Regions from separate parts of the Agarilytica rhodophyticola genome, predicted to be linked through region 2. Evidence: predicted binding sites of a transcription regulator. Region 2 holds the regulator's gene; each other region holds the start of a gene.
The links. The regulator sigma-54, encoded in region 2, starts transcription at its own class of promoters, with help from an activator protein. The targets are predictions, from matches to a motif close to TGGCACANNNNTTGCNNT.
Positions count from the first base shown of each region.

Region 1: xdhA (xanthine dehydrogenase small subunit) is a predicted target of sigma-54. The motif match lies at 2,023-2,040, and genes of this name have one in related genera.
Region 3: cobA (uroporphyrinogen-III C-methyltransferase) is a predicted target of sigma-54. The motif match lies at 2,565-2,582, and genes of this name have one in related genera.
Region 4: fliD (flagellar filament capping protein FliD) is a predicted target of sigma-54. The motif match lies at 1,855-1,872, and genes of this name have one in related genera.

Region 1 covers NZ_CP020038.1:5,682,264-5,686,483, forward strand. Annotated here, with positions in the region: gene BVC89_RS23575 (nucleoside hydrolase) at 1-607, shown strand, start outside; gene BVC89_RS23580 (TetR/AcrR family transcriptional regulator) at 671-1,372, opposite strand; gene xdhA (xanthine dehydrogenase small subunit) at 2,152-3,750, shown strand; gene xdhB (xanthine dehydrogenase molybdopterin binding subunit) at 3,743-4,220, shown strand, end outside.
Region 2 covers NZ_CP020038.1:929,365-933,584, reverse strand. Annotated here, with positions in the region: gene lptC (LPS export ABC transporter periplasmic protein LptC) at 1-313, shown strand, start outside; gene lptA (lipopolysaccharide transport periplasmic protein LptA) at 300-977, shown strand; gene lptB (LPS export ABC transporter ATP-binding protein) at 1,022-1,747, shown strand; gene BVC89_RS03945 (RNA polymerase factor sigma-54) at 1,963-3,498, shown strand; gene BVC89_RS03940 (PTS sugar transporter subunit IIA) at 3,834-4,220, shown strand, end outside.
Region 3 covers NZ_CP020038.1:5,293,720-5,297,939, forward strand. Annotated here, with positions in the region: gene nirB (nitrite reductase large subunit NirB) at 1-1,632, opposite strand, end outside; gene cobA (uroporphyrinogen-III C-methyltransferase) at 1,670-2,518, opposite strand; gene moaA (GTP 3',8-cyclase MoaA) at 2,970-3,962, shown strand; gene moaB (molybdenum cofactor biosynthesis protein B) at 4,015-4,220, shown strand, end outside.
Region 4 covers NZ_CP020038.1:4,291,485-4,295,704, forward strand. Annotated here, with positions in the region: gene fliD (flagellar filament capping protein FliD) at 1-1,707, opposite strand, end outside; gene BVC89_RS18000 (flagellar protein FlaG) at 2,147-2,533, opposite strand; gene BVC89_RS18005 (flagellin N-terminal helical domain-containing protein) at 2,611-4,220, opposite strand, start outside.

The DNA of each region.
Region 1 (4,220 bases), 2.1 Mb from region 2:
TATGGGGGGAGCATTTGACGTTCCCGGTAATATTATTGTGCCAGGCTTTACCGATAAACATCCGAATTTACATGCTGAGTGGAATATTTTTGTCGACCCTAAGGCTGCAAGTATTGTTTTTAAATCGGGATTGCCAATAGAAACTGTGGGTCTAGATGTTACCAATCAAGTGAAAGTAGAAGCTTGGTTCGCCACGGCATTTAAAAAATCTGTTGCTACCCCTGCTGCTGAATTCTGGGATAAGGTATTAGATGATAACGATTGGTTTATTGACTCAGGAGAATACTACTTCTGGGATGTATTGGCAGCTATTGTTGCGATAGATTCATCTTTTTGTGAGGGCACATATGATTCTGTTGAAGTTTCCTACGATGTCACAGATGAGCCTTGGCAAGCCTCTGCACTTAAGTCCATACCAAAAACACTAGCTGACGGCTCAGTAAGAAATCACTTCTCGGCTAAAACCGCAGGCATAACAAGAGTCAGTGGTAGCAACCCTAAGGTAAAAGTGTGCCGAAAGACAAAAGCTCAAGCGGCATTCGATTTGTTTACAAAAACAATTAATTCGAGGGATACATCCAAAAGCAAACATAAAGTTAACATGTGAATAAAATGAGGGACATCTTATAGATGTTCCTCATCTACGTATTTGCTAGCAATTTTTTATTTCTTAACTATTCTCTTGCACGGCTGCTTGCGGTATGGGCGGCTTTAGTCCAACACCGCTAAGAATCATTTTACTTAGAAAACCGCCGACCTCGTCGATCATCTTTTCTTCGTATTCTTCTCGCTCCATAATAGTCAATACTTGTGTCTTAAAATCAGCATAATGCTGAGTTGAAGACCAAATAAGGAAGATCAAGTGCATAGGATCTACCGGCTTCATCTTGCCCTGTGAAATCCAAGTTTGTATGACTTGTATTTTATCTTTAACCCATGGCCGCATATCGTTGCGCATATACTCGCCAAGATGGGGAGCACCGGTAATAATTTCCATCGCAAAAAGCTTAGACGATCGCGGATGGCTATAGGAAAGCTCAACTTTTTTTCGAATAAAACGATCGAGCACCTCAGCAGGATCATCATCGACCTTTATATCGTCAAGGTGATCATTCCAAAGTTGCAGAATTCCATCAAGCACAGCTACATAAAGATTAGTTTTTCGACGAAAATAGTAATGCACATTAGCTTTGGGAATACCGGCCCTGTCAGCTATAGCCTGGATACTTGCCCCCGAAAATCCTTTTAAAACAAATTCCTCTTTAGCAGCCCTTAAAATTTTCTCAAGATTTTTATCACGTATTTTTCCGCGTTTATATTTGCGCGGAGCAGTAGTGGGATGATTCTCATGATCATCTATAATATTTACCATGAAGCGGCCTTTTTTATTATCAAGTGTACGTTTTCAAAGAAATCCCTACACGTTTATCGACTTCAGACAAGCTTATGTTTTGCCCTTAATATAAACTTGCCACAAACGCGATAAATCCGACACTACTTATAATTATATTTCAACACTCTCAACAACAATTACCTAGGGTAACGCTGTTTCATTATTATGATATTGTTTTCACCTAGGATCTGTCTACATTAATTAGGCTCTGCCTCCTTGTGTTACAAGATATAATCCAGACTCTTATTATTTATCTCAATGTTTATCTTTGTCTGTAATTCAAAACGCCGTTATAGGAATAAATGTAAGCATACTCAACAGCATAGTATTGTATAAAAACCTAGAACAACAGCTAAAATTTAATATCAGAACTTTGGCCTGACCGCGACCGTATTGAAGCTCAAAAGCGATGGCTTTTATAGTGATTCACACTTAACTGTGTGAATAATAAAGGTGCATCTTTACCATTGCATAGAAATGCATTTTTCTTTCGCTGCATATGTTTATATGATAAGTGACAGGTTACGACCCCACATGAAAACAAAGGAAAGTGCTTTTATAGTGATTCTGGCTATCTTAAAGTAAGTATTCACAACAAGACCTAGATAAGCCCAACCTAAGTAGTAAGACGGCACAAAATTGGCTTAATAGATAAAAAATCTATCATTGAACAACAAAAAACTGTCCATGCGGACAAGTTTTTGCTATATAAGCACCTATATCCATGACGCAATAGACCCACGCACAGGAGTCATACTTTGCAATTCGTTATAAACAATACATTGATCACTGAAGATAACCTGCCAGCCGATCTCACACTACTGCGCTACTTGCGTGAAAATCAACATTTGTGTGGAACAAAAGAGGGCTGCGCCTCGGGGGACTGCGGGGCGTGCACAATATTAGTCGGCAGCCTCAACACATCTGCTAACAAAGAGACTGTCGAGTATATTTCTGTAAACGCGTGTATAGCGCCAGTAGCTATTGCACAAGGAAAGCATGTAGTAACAGTAGAGCATCTTGCAGGTACCCCCCAAGAGTCAACACAATCGCAATCTGAACCGCAGATAATGCATCCGAGCCAAGCGGCAATGGTAGAATCTCATGGTTCTCAGTGCGGGTTTTGTACTCCAGGGTTTGTTATGTCTCTGGCCGGGCTCTATGAGAATAAGACCAATGCGCAGCTAACAGACGCGTCTTGTGCTAAAGTGTCCCGTGCTGAAGTGTATGATGCCATTTCAGGTAATCTCTGTCGCTGTACTGGCTACCGTCCCATTGTTGATGCCGGTTTTCATATGTTCGAGCGCGAAGATAATGACAATAGTGGCAAACACCATCATTTGTTCAACGATAAAATATTACAACAACTGCGCAGCATCACCGCTCCAGAAGAAAATATCAAGCACAAGGAAGCAGCGTTTATTCAAGCAACATCCATTGAGATGCTTAATCAAACATTAAATCGTCTGTCGAACGCCAAAGTCATTGCTGGTGGAACGGACTTAATGCTAGAGGTGACACAACAATTCAAAGCCTTACCTGAACTCATAGATGTGAGCAACATTCCAGAGATGCAAAGCTGTGACTTTGTTACAGATGAAGATGACGTAGACTCTGAGACAACATTAGCTGAGGAAAAACTTGTCATTGGCGCGGCTGTTACTTATTCGCAAATAGAAAAACAGCTGGCACAACGCTTTCCTGAATTATGTAAATTACTCACCCGTCTCGGCTCCAGGCAAATCCGCAACCGTGGAACCATTGGGGGCAATATCGGTAATGCTTCACCGATTGCCGACACACCACCCATTCTGTTGTGTATGGATGCCGTTGTGGAAATAGGCGCTACCGATGGAAGTAGAAGAAAAGTACGTTTAGACGAATTCTATTTAGATTATAAGAAGACCGTGCTCAAAGATAGGGAATATATTATTTCCATCCAATTACCCAGTAAAAACCTTGAGCAGTTCCATCGTTTTTATAAGGTATCAAAACGAATGGAAGATGATATTTCAAGTGTTATGGCTGCCATACGTTTTGACATCCAAGACAATAAAATTGTCAGAACAAGAATCGCTTTTGGAGGGATGGCAGCAACACCGATACGAGCAAAGGATGCAGAAGACTGCTTTAAAGATGCTGATGTGGATTCAGAAATCGCAATAAATGATGCCATTGCCAGTTTGAAGCAACACCTAAACCCGCTTACAGATGTTAGGGCAAGCGCACAATACCGCTTGAATATTGCCGTAAATCTACTTTACAAAGCATGGTTGGAAGCCAACGGCGAAGTCATTCCCGATCTTGGCCACCACCATCTTGCAAGCGATAGCCAGGGGGGGATTTCCCATGCGTAAACTACCACAAAGCTTTGCTGAACCAAGCAAGAGCAGCAGCGCCGATAAGAAAGCGTCACTCGCTCACGAATCGGCGCTCAAACATGTTGTTGGCAAGGCACAATATCTGGACGATATTCCAGAGTGGCCAAACATGCTTCATGTGGCCACAGGTATGTCTGTCCATGCCCATGCCAAGATAACCTCAATAGATCTCGCTGATGTCGTGGCGGCAGACGATGTTATCGACGTTATTGTGCAAACAGATATTCCTGGTGATGCAGATATTTCACCAGTTTTTACCGGCGACGTCTTGCTCGCTGGCGACACAGTGCACTATGTCGGCCAACCGATATTTGCGGTCGCTGCGCGAACTTTTGAAGCGGCCAAACGCGCTGTTAAATTGGCTAAAATTGAGTACCAAGTTCTACCGCCACTATTACACCCACGAGAATCGGTAGAGCAAAGCGACTTTGTTATGCCCACCCACA
Region 2 (4,220 bases):
CCAATTGGTGTTTTATCAGGACAAGGAACCCTGGCTTGTATTAGCGAATAAAGGCAAAATAACGTCCCTAAATGAGCGTATAGAATTGTGGAATAATGTAGTCGTGAAGCATACAGATGCCGATGGTATTACCACCACCATTACCACACAGAGGTTAAACGTTGATCCAATAGGCAAGGTCGCTGAAACAGCTGAAGCTGTAAAAATAAATTCTGATAGCGTAGAAATCAAAGGCACAGGCCTTCATGCTGATTTTGTCGCACAAAAATTAAAGCTATTATCTAAAGTTCGTGGACTCTATGATCCAACTTAAATTTATATTTATCTCTCTAGCAGTGTTATTAGCAACCAATGCCTGGACACTACCAGACGATGACACACAGACGATGTTCATCGATGCTGACACACACGAGTTTGATATCCGAGCAGGAACAACAACGTTCTTGGGTAATGTGGTTTTGCAGCAAGGCAGCCTTAAAATCAATGCTAGTAAAGTGGTTTACTACGGTAAATTCGAAAAAGGCAAGGTTGACTCTGCCAAAAAAATTGTGGCAACAGGTAACCCCGCCCGTTTTCAACAAACCCCGAAAGAAAACAGCCCTCCGGTTACCGCTGTGGCCAATACACTTGAATACTCAGCGTCAAACGAGACGCTGTTTCTTATTGAAAACGCCTCTCTTGACCAAGATGGCACAAGTTTAAGCGGTAATCGTATTGAATACGATGTGAAAAAAGCGTTAGTAAAAGCAGGTGGAAAAACTTCTGCAGACGGCACCAAAGAGCGGGTGCGCATGGTTATCCCACCAAAAACCTTAGAGTCTATCAATGGCGAGGAAGGGCAAGAAGACAATTCCAGCATAGAATCCGAGCCTGAAGAAGACATCATCGATTCTGATTCAAATGAAGAAGAAAGCAACGAGACGGTAGACACAGAGGAAAATGAAACCTCCTCGCCCCCTCTCGAAGATACAGAATAAAACAACATAATAACCAACTAGCATATCAATAAGCAGTCGTCTTAATGTCGCAATTAGAAGCTAAACATCTCGCAAAAAGTTACAAAGGCAGACAAGTGGTTATCGATGTCTCAGTGTCGGTAAACCAAGGACAAGTTGTGGGCTTGCTCGGCCCTAATGGCGCGGGCAAGACAACCTGCTTTTATATGATCGCTGGCATAGTAAGGGCAGATCGAGGCCAAGTCTTTATCAATGGTGAAGATGTCACTCGCCAGCCCATGCATGGCCGGGCAAGGCGCGGTCTGGGCTACTTACCCCAGGAAGCCTCGGTGTTTCGAAAACTTACGGTCAGCCAAAATATCTTGGCGATATTGGAGACTCGCAAAGGCTTAAAGCGTAAGCAACGGCAAGAAATTCTAAATAAGCTACTGGAAGAGTTTCACATCACTCACATTAAAGATAGCCTCGGGATGGCGCTATCTGGTGGCGAGCGCCGACGCGTAGAAATTGCACGAGCGTTAGCCACAGAACCAGATTTTATATTACTTGACGAGCCCTTTGCTGGCGTCGATCCCATTTCAGTTAGTGATATCAAAGGTATCATCCAGCAACTAAAAGCCAAAAACATTGGCGTTCTCATTACCGATCATCATGTTAGAGAAACGCTCGATATATGCGAGAAATCTTACATCGTATCCGAAGGCCACATCATTGCTGATGGCGATGCCGCCACCGTACTCAATAACCAAAAAGTGCGGGAAGTCTATCTAGGACAGCATTTTCAGCTTTAGGCCATATCTGACACTAAGCCTAATTGTTTTGAGTTTAATACTTGACAAATTGCTCAAGCAGTGACCTATATACGGCACAATGTTTGCTTTATTTTTAACGCAAAACCGTTGCCTGAGAGCCTCGCTCAGTCTAAACTTATAAGGGTCTGCTTTCCTAAATGGAATCAAGCGGCTGTCACATAACATACAATCAACCGGGGCAAGTGTTAGCGCATATGAAGCAATCTCTTCAACTAAAGCTGGGTCAGCAACTTACAATGACTCCCCAGTTGCAGCAAGCGATTCGCCTTCTTCAGCTATCAACCTTAGATTTGCAATCAGAGATTCAGGAAGCGCTGGACTCTAACCCTATGTTAGAGATATCTGATGAATCCAGTAGCTCAGACAACGATTCAGGGGAAAAAGGGGCTGACTCTTCTCCTTCGGAAGATTTTGCCAAACCTAACGATTCTTCTTTAAATAGCGAAAGCACTAACTCTAGCGATGAAAATCCAAACTCTTCGAATGAAGAAGCGCGTCTAGATAGCGAATGGAGTGATACCATTCCCAATGAGCTGGCGGTTGATACCAATTGGGATGATGTCTACCAAGCATCATCATCCCCCGGCGCTTCGAGAAACGATAACGAAGATATGGATTTTGAATCTCGTCGCACCTCGTCCGAGACAATCCAAGACCACTTACTTTGGCAACTCAATCTAACACCAATGTCGGATCTAGATATAGAAATTGCCGAGGCTATCATAGATGCGGTAGAGCCCAATGGTATGTTGTGTCAGTCCTTGGATGATATATACACAGGCCTACAAGCCCATCATGAAGAATTAGAGATGGATGAGCTAGTTGCTGTATTGCACAGAATTCAGCAATTTGATCCCATAGGGGTAGCCAGCCAAAATATCAGCGAGTGTTTACTGATACAGCTAAACCAGTATGATCCTAATGAACCAGGCGTTAATTACGCCCGTAAAATTATTGAAGACTACCTAGAAGTACTTGGCAATCGAGATTTCAAGCAGTTAATGCGCAAATTGAAGATTAAAGAAGCCGAACTGCAACTTGCTATTAAAGTCATTCAGACGCTTAACCCACGCCCAGGGGAACATATTGGCACAGACTCAACCGAATATGTGGTACCTGATGTTTTTGTTAAAAAGGTAGATGATCGTTGGACAGTGCAGTTAAACCCTGAAATAGCTCCTCGAATTCGCATCAATAATGATTATGCGTCCTTAGTTAAAAGAGCAGACTCAAGCACTGACAATACCTTTTTAAGAGATAACCTTCAGGAAGCTAGGTGGTTTTTAAAAAGCTTGCAGAGCCGCAATGAGACATTATTGAAAGTGGCTACATGCATCGTTGAGAAGCAACAGGGCTTTCTTGATCATGGCCCAGAAGCTATGAAACCTATGGTATTACACGATGTTGCGGAAATTGTTGAAATGCATGAATCGACAATTTCTCGGGTAACAACGCAAAAATATATGCATACACCACAAGGTATATTTGAACTTAAGTACTTTTTCTCAAGCCATGTAGCAACAGAAGCAGGTGGAGAATGCTCTTCAACCGCTATTCGCGCCATTATTAAAAAACTAATCGCTGCTGAAAACGCCAGAAAACCCTTGAGTGACTCGAAGATCACAGGAATACTTGAAGAGAAAGGTATTAAAGTTGCCCGTAGAACCATAGCCAAATATCGAGAGTCACTTGGCATTCCACCTTCCAACGAGCGTAAACGACTAGTTTAAACTATTAGTCTTAATGTTATAGAGCACTCTGTATTTTTGTGTATTGGCTTGCGCAATAAACTATTGAATCGACATTCATCTATGTCTTCCTAAATATAGTTGAGCAATCTTCTAATACGCCAAGCTAAACACGTATATCTTTATTTTAAGGGGGCTAGTTGGCCCATTCGCCCACGACTCCATATTTTGTATACGTTTTATCTATATAGTACTGGATAAGATAAAAAATAATCATTGCTAAACACACAGTGTATTGTGTTCGTTACACAGTAAATAAAACTGATAAAATGGCAGTCTTTATTATTAAAATTGTTTAAAAAACTACCAAAGAATCTATGTTAATTAAAAGCATTCTCTCAACAAAGAGAACAGTGGCAAAAATTGAAGGTGGCAGTAAAAAGCGTGTGATTGAAACACTGGCACAGAATTTTGCGAACGATATCGAAGGCTTTGATGTCGATGAACTTTATCAAAGTCTTATTAACCGAGAAAAATTGGGTACAACCGGTATTGGTGATGGTATCGCAATTCCTCATTGCCGCTTTAATACCGGCGGTCATACATATGGCGCCTGCATGACACTAGCATCCCCCATTGACTTCGACGCAGTGGACGGCAAGCCAGTTGATATTATATTTGCAATGTTAGTACCGGAAAATGCAGAGAGTAGCCATCTAGAGTCGTTGGCAAGCTTGGCACAACTTTTACAAGATGCTGATTTT
Region 3 (4,220 bases), 2.5 Mb from region 2:
GGCGTGCTCATCCTTTAAAACATAATCATTCCAACAACTGGCTAAAATAGACCCCACTGTGGGCTTACAAATATCACAACCAAGACCTTTACCGTGCTTGGCAATTAACTCGTCGAAAGTCTTTATTTTTTCTACGCGAACTATGTGATAAAGCTCCTGACGTGTATGAGCAAAGTGCTCACATAAATCGGTATTAACCTGAACACCGAGCTTGGTTAATTCTGCATTTAATACCTGGGTTGCAAGAGCGACACAGCCACCACATCCAGTGCCCGCTTTAGTACAAGATTTAAGTTCGCCAATATTATTGGCCCCCTGTGCAACCGCCTCACAAATTTGACCTTTAGTGACTTCATGGCAAGTACAAATATGGGCTTCATCGGGTAAAGCATCAGTACCGACACTTGCTTGTGCACCATCTGTCGTTGGTAAAATTAATGCCTCTGGCATATCAGGTAAATCCATAGCGTGTACGCACATTTGCTGAAGGTTGCCATAAGCCTCTGCATCTCCAACTAGCACAGCGCCAAGTAACTTTTTACCATCTTTAGAAACCACTAAACGTTTGTAAATCTCATTAACGCCATCTTGATAAACATAGTTGAGTGCATCTGCAGTACGCCCATGAGCATCACCAATACTTGCAACATCAACACCGAGAAGTTTTAACTTAGTACTCATATCTGCGCCGGTAAATACTTCACTTCCGCCAGTAATATGGGATACCGCAACTTTCGCCATTTGATAACCAGGAGCAACTAGACCAAAGATTTTACCCCGCCATAGCGCGCACTCTCCAATTGCATAGATATCTTCAACAGAAGTCTGGCAATTATCATTAATAACGATTCCTCCCCGTTCACCGGTCTCGATATTAAATTGTCGAGCAAGTTCGTCTTGCGGGCGAATACCGGCAGAGAAAAGAATCATATCTGTTTCTAACTTCGAGCCGTCGGCAAAGTTCATGCTGTAGCGACAGTTTTCCCCTGCTACAATTTCTTTTGTATTTTTCTCAGTATGCACATTGACACCGAGTGCTTCAATTTTTTGTCGTAGTAAATCCCCTCCTCCCTGATCTAGCTGAATCGCCATAAGTCTCGGCGCAAACTCAACTACATGGACTTCAAGCCCCAAGTTTTTTAGAGCATTAGCGGCCTCCAAACCAAGTAAACCTCCACCGACAACAACGCCGACACGGCTTTCTTTTGAAGAGTCTTTCATTGCTTCAAGATCTTCAATAGTGCGATAAACGAGACAATGAGGTTGGTCATTACCAGGAATTGGAGGGACAAAAGGATAAGAGCCGGTAGCGAGCACTAATTTATCATAATGCTCTTCACGGCCATGTTCAGTAATAACTTTTTTCTCGGCAGCTTTAAGCTCGACTACTTTATCATTGAGAATATAGTTCACACCATTCTCTCGATAATAATCCTGTGACGTTAACATAAGATCTTCTGCTGAAGAGCCGGAAAAATATGCACTTAATTGCACACGATCATAAGCTAAGCGCGGTTCTTCAGAAAAAGTAACAATGTCGTAACTTTCTGAGTTTTCATGAGCCAAAAAATTTTCGATAAACTTATGGCCAACCATGCCGTTGCCTACGACAACAATTCGAGTTTTATTCATATTTATTTTCTCCAGCTATCGACCCGGCTAACAGGCCCTAGGCGCATTTAGTATTATCCAAAATTTGATGTTTAATATTGTGTTTATCTAGTTCAGCTCTAGAAAGGCTTAGCTCATTCACCTGCTTTGCAATATTAACAACATCGCCGATAATTATTAGCGAAGGAGAAACCATTGCATGCTCAATAACAAGAGAATTTAAGTTTTCCAAAGACCCCATTATTTGTCTTTGCTCTTTCCGGCAACCATTTTCAATAATGGCGATCGGCATTGTTGGAGACATACCTGCATCAAGTAATTTGTTTTCAATCACAGTGGCATTCGTTAAGCCCATGTAGAAAACAAGTGTGTGATTGAGCTTTGCAAGTGCTTGCCAATCAAGATCCAGAGTCTTCTCGCCATGCCCAGTAATGAACGTACAACCTTGAGCCAAACCACGATGGGTGAGAGGAATTGTGCTCGAGGCTGAACAACCTGATGCTGCTGTAATTCCTGGAATAATTTCTACCTCGACACCTTCATTTACCAGAGAGAGTAGCTCCTCTCCCCCACGGCCAAACACAAAAGGATCTCCGCCCTTCAATCGCACAATGTTATGGCCAGCCAAAGCTTTTTTTACCAGTAAGCTATTGAGATCCTTCTGAGCAATACTATGGTGTCCTTTGCGCTTTCCAACGTAAAACAATGGTATAGACTTGGGTAGCAATGCCTTGATCTCATCACTTACTAACTGATCAAATAAAATAAGGTCAGCTTGTTCAATTACTCGCATTGCTTTTAATGTCATCAGTTCTGGGTCGCCAGGACCTGCGCCAACTAGCCATACTTTACCTGACCCAGGTTGTACCGTGCCCGGGGAACCCGGCTGGTTCCTATAATTGGACATTTCTTACACCACCTTTAGTAACACAGACATTATTTATCTATCTGTGTTAGCAATAAAAATGCCACAGAACTGAAAGTGCCAAAAAATCTGGTTTTTATTTTAAAATCAATGTGTTAGAAACATAAACTAATATAGCGCCAGGATTCAGACTAAAGAAAAGCCACAACAACTCGCACCAATAAAAATCATTTTCGGTCAATATAAGTGCATTATTTTTGGAGATTGTTGTCTAAACCCAGCAGTGGCTATTATTTAAAAAGTGGTAGCGCACCAAAATAAAACATGCGCAAACTGGTTAGAGTATTAAACACACGAAAGGTAGTGACAATGAAATTAATGAACAGCAAAAGAGCACGATATGAAATGTAACGTGACAATTTGAACTGAAATTCGAGATTTGTTAACCAATGTTAATAGCCTTTCTTGCCATAGTAATGAATAATTGCACTCTATGACTTCTGCAAACTTATCTGATAACTTCGGCCGCCTAATCGAATATCTACGATTATCCATTACAGATCGATGTGATTTTCGTTGTATCTACTGCATGGCTGAAGAAATGACCTTTCTACCGCGTAAAGAAGTGCTCAGTCACGAAGAGTTAGTACGACTCAGTCAAACCTTCGTAGATTTGGGAGTAAGTAAAATACGTATTACTGGTGGTGAACCACTGATACGCAACGATGCACTCCACCTGCTTCAGCGTCTAGGTGCAATAGAACATTTACAGGAACTCTGCCTAACAACCAATGGCTCACAGCTAACTAAGCTGGCCAAACCTCTAGCACAGGCGGGTGTCAAACGCATTAATGTAAGTTTGGATTCTCTGCGAGCAGATAGATTTAAGCAGCTCACCCGCGTAGGAGATTTGCAGAGGGTTCTTGATGGTATTGAGTGCGCTCTTGATGCCGGCTTTGAAAAAATTAAAATCAATGCAGTATTAATGAAGAACTATAACCTCGATGAAGCCTTACCGCTTGCTAGCTACGCTCTTGAAAGAGGTATGGATATTAGTTTTATCGAGGAAATGCCCCTGGGAGAAATCAGCAGCCACGCGCGAGATGCTGAGTTTATCAGTAGCGAAGATGTGCGCAACCTACTTGCCACAAACTTCCAGCTCAACCCCTCTGAACATTCAACGGGCGGGCCATCGCGCTACTGGGAGGCAGAGGGCTATGCCGGCAAAATAGGATTTATATCACCTCACACTGACAATTTTTGTGCAAGCTGCAACCGCGTTAGAGTCACCGCTTCCGGCAGGCTATTGCTATGCCTTGGCAATGAGCATAGTGTCGACCTCAAACAGGTCATGCGTGCAAATGATGATGATCAAGTATTACGTCAAGCGATTATTGAAGCGATGCAGATAAAGCCAGAGAAACACGAGTTTGATTTAACTCAGGAACCCCAGATACTGCGCTTTATGAATGCAACAGGTGGCTAGGTTAAAATACCGCTACCACATTTAATTCTTTATTTATCGAGTTAGAACTATTATGCCAGAGAAATTTGACGCCTTTGTGCCATTAAATATGTGTGTTTTGACTGTGTCAGATACGCGAACAAACGAGAACGATACTTCAGGGCAAAAACTCGTGGATTGTCTTACCGCAGCGGGCCACAAATTACATGATCGCACCTTGGTAAAAGACGATGTCTACCACATACGCGCAGTAGTGTCTCAGTGGATATACGACGGTGC
Region 4 (4,220 bases), 3.4 Mb from region 2:
TCCGTCCACAGTACCGGCCACTGCACGGCCGTTGCTACCCGTTTTCACAGTCAATCCTAAATCACTCGAACTATCAGTACTGGCACTTAAAACAGAAACAACAGACGAACTTCCGTACTGAGTGGAACTGATGTCAAAACCGCCACTAGTACTATTAAAACCAACGGTGACCGCTGCATTAGCAGCACTTAGAACAGTGTCGGCATTGATCGCACTTTGAATCGCACCGGCAAGTTCGGTTTCGTTATTATAAGTAGCCGTAGGTATTGTGATGGTGCCTGAAGTGGTGCCATTAACATCGAGGCTGAAAGTATAGGTCTTACCTGTTGTATCTAAGGGAAAGGAGATACCACCGGCAATGGCACCTCCATCATACAAGCCGCGTGCAGGTGTTTGGGTTATAACAACATCATACTGTCCAGCGGTGGTATTGTCGTTAAAACTATTAATGGTAATGCCATCGGCAGAAGAAGAAGTAAAAGGTGCAAACAGTTTTTGGATATCGAGAAAACTATCGTTAAATGCTTTACTGAATTCTTCTTCTTCGATAGTCAGCTTACCGTCCAGTTCGGTACGAATACCAATATTAGTCAGTGAAGTTAGATTCGAATCGGACAAACCCGGAATCGCACCTGCAATCAGTGCTCTAACGCGAGATAAAGCAGACTTAGCTAGTCCATCATTGGCCAATGATCCAACTACTGTGCTGGTAACCCCCTCATCATTCGTCACTTCGTTAACACCAAAAATTGAATCTACCGCATCTAGAAAAGTATTGTAGGCGGTAACAAAGTTTCTGATGTTTTCCTCTGCAAAGTTTTTATCATCACTGACGGTCACACTTACCGTTTCACCGACACTGGTCACTTTCAATAAATCTAATGTTAAACCATCGACCACGTCGCTAATCGTATTGGATGAACGACTTACTGACAGACCATTTACGGTTAGTTGAGCATCTTGACCACGCTGCGTTTCTAGTGCTTCAAAGCCTGTAACTCCAGTATTAAACGCAAACACAGATAATCCACTACCATCTGTATTGGTAGGGGAAGCACCTGCCTCCGATGCGACAATTTCTAATTGGTTTTGCTCGCCAGATTCAGCTAATAGTGTTAAGTGGTGATCGGTACCATCAAAAACAATAGAGGCGCTTACCCCAAAATTACCAGCATTGATGGCATCCCGCAGTCCTTCTAAGGAGTTATTGGAACTGTCTATGGTGACAGTAGCAGAATCATGAGTGCTATCTTGAGTAAAAGCACCATTTATCGCACCTGCGCCGTCTCTAGCCCAAGCACCGAAATTAAATGTTAAAGTGCCCTCTCCCACAGCATCAGTGACGTTGGCAAAACCGGTAAAGGCAAACGACTGTGATTGCGCGGTTTGTGTGGCGGTAAAAGCATAGGTACCCGTTTGCACATCCGTATCTAGGCTGGTTGGGACGATAGCATCACTTTGTGTAAAAGACGCACTTTTGCTAAACAGCGCTTCTGGATCGGTAAGGGCTTTGGCAGCATCTTTTAAAGTAGATAAAGCACTGCTAAGTAGCCCAAAATCTGAGATTTGAGTCTGTGTGAGCTCCCGTTTACTATCGATACGTTCTTGAGGTGCCGCTTTTTCAATTGCAGTAAGTTGCTTCACCAGAGAATTAGTATCTATCCCGGAGCCTGCACCAATGCTTTGAATAATATTGTTGTCTATCATAGTTATCGCTCCGTCCTACTATATCGCCTTTATCACCGCGTTTGTCTCGCGGGTGAGCATAACTCAATGTGAAAATAACGCGATGTATAGTGCAATAAAGATTTACTTGAACTTATGAAATACTCATAGAGTAACAGTAAGGCTTTAGAAGCAAGTTTTGCGCCTATTAACCTCTCAATGACCTTGCAATAATCTACTAAGTTAATAGAAATATATAACGAACTACTCCTGTCATCAAAATAGTAATTTATATTTTTATTTAACAAGAATTTTTCAAATAAAAATATAAATTACTTCCACATAATTATTATCGTCAAAAATAATGATAACTATAGGAATAAAAAGTTTGAAAGTTATGGGGCTTTATGCTTTGGTAATCGCACACAACAGGAAAAAGACGCCCGAGCTACTCGAGCGCCTATCTTTAGGTGCGTGTAGACTATCCTAACGCATTAAGCAAACGAAACTCACCATCATCTTTAAGCCTGCGCGCCAACTCCAAAAAGATATCTTCTGGGATTTGGCGAATCAGCTCGCCTGAATCACTGTCAACGACTTTAATCACTGTTTGATCCAAGTCGTTATCTACTGAAAATTGCAAATCACGTTGCAGTGATTGTACGTAGTCATTGACATTGACAATCGCTGTTTGTAATTCCGGTGCAGATACAGGTTCAGCTTGTGGCTTTTCTGTTTTTTCTGCATTTCCAGCTTCTTCAGGTAAGCTATTACTATTTATGGATGAAGGAGTTTCTTTAGCCCCTTTCGATGAAGCAGAATTAACCAATATAGTACTGGCTATCTGAGAACTTCTTACTTCATTCATGGGATTATCCTCTCACTAACGACTTTAGCCAGTAAAAACCGGCTAAAGTCTAATATCAACTGAGTGACTCTAACCTATTACTGTAGGAGCGAAAGCACCTGCTGTGGTCTTGCATTCGCCTGGGCTAATATCGCCTGTGACGCTTGCTGTAGTACCTGTGCCCGACTCAATTGTGCCGTCTCTGACGCAAAGTCCGCATCGACAATCCGCGATCTCGCAGCAGAGGTTTTCTCGGAAATGTTCGACAGGTTAGATACGGTAAAATCCAGCCGGTTATTGACCGCACCAAGCTCCGAACGTTGCGCATTCACTGTCTCCAGCGCCGCATCGATAACATCTACCGCCGATTGTGCACTGGCAGCTGTAGAGACATTAATGCCCGCGATTGAGCCCGCGCCAGACACTGCATTCTGCTCTTGAAAGCCCGTTAATGACTCCACGTTAGCCGCTGTAGCATTATCACCATATTTAATTTGTATGGATGATCCAGTAGTCGAACGCAATGCGACTCTAGCGGTATTACCCGCAGCCTCAAACGCGACGACACCTGTCTGTTCAGATAACTTATTAATCTCTTCAATAACATTATCTACCGCAGTAGCCGCCGCACTGGATGCAGAAATCGCACCGATGTCAACACCATTAATTACCAGATCACCCGCATTGATATCAGTCAATGTAGCTGCCGTGCCTGCGACAACAGTAGCACCTTGTAGGTTGCCATCATCATCCTGAACATTAATACCCACTGCATCTAATTCAGCTGCACTAGCACCTGTGCCCGCTTCAATTTTAACGCCGGAGTTCTCTATGCTGGTATCGTTAAATACTAAAGCGAAGTTAGCTGTCGTGGTCGTTGTAAAACCAGATGCGCCATCAGATGCAGAGTCATCCGCAACTAAAAGAGTCTGCGCTCCTGCCGCACTTAGTATCAGTTTTCCATTGTCATCCAAGGATGCAGACACTGTGGTTTCAGTATTAATTTTATTTACTAATTCATCGATATTATTAGTGTCGGTGATACGGTAAATTGTCTGCTCACCATCGCCGTCAGTTAGCGTGATATCGAAAGATTCATTATTAGCTGCAACTAGTACACCATCACCTGCAGTATCTGCTTCAAGTGTCACCAGAGATGCAACTTCGGCGCCTTTACCGTCTAAGTCAGCATTAATAAGTGCTAATGCCTCATTAATGTTGGTGGCATTGGCAGTAGTAAGTGCAGAAATTGCTACATCATTAATGGTGAGTCCTGCAGTTCCACTTACTGCGCGCAGGTCAGCAATACCAGCAGCTGTACCCTCACCGATAACGTCACCACCAGAACCTCCTAGTGAGGAAGTACTAAAACCAGAAACTGTAAAATCAATAGTTTGATTGGATTCTGATCCCACTTGCAATGCAATATTACCCAAACTGCCATCGAGAATATTTTGCCCATTAAATGCTGTCGTTTCGGCAATACGGTCAATTTCAGCTTTCAGCTGTTGCACCTCTGCATCCAATGTCGCTCGGTCAGCATCAGAGAAAATACCGTTTGCAGATTGAATCGCCAGCTCCCTGCTACGCTGTAAAATGTTGGTAACCTCATCCAAGGCACCTTCTGCTGTTTGAATCAAAGAAATACCATCATTAGCATTTCGTACAGCTTGATCCAAACCGCGAATTTGAGATGTTTGGCGGTTAG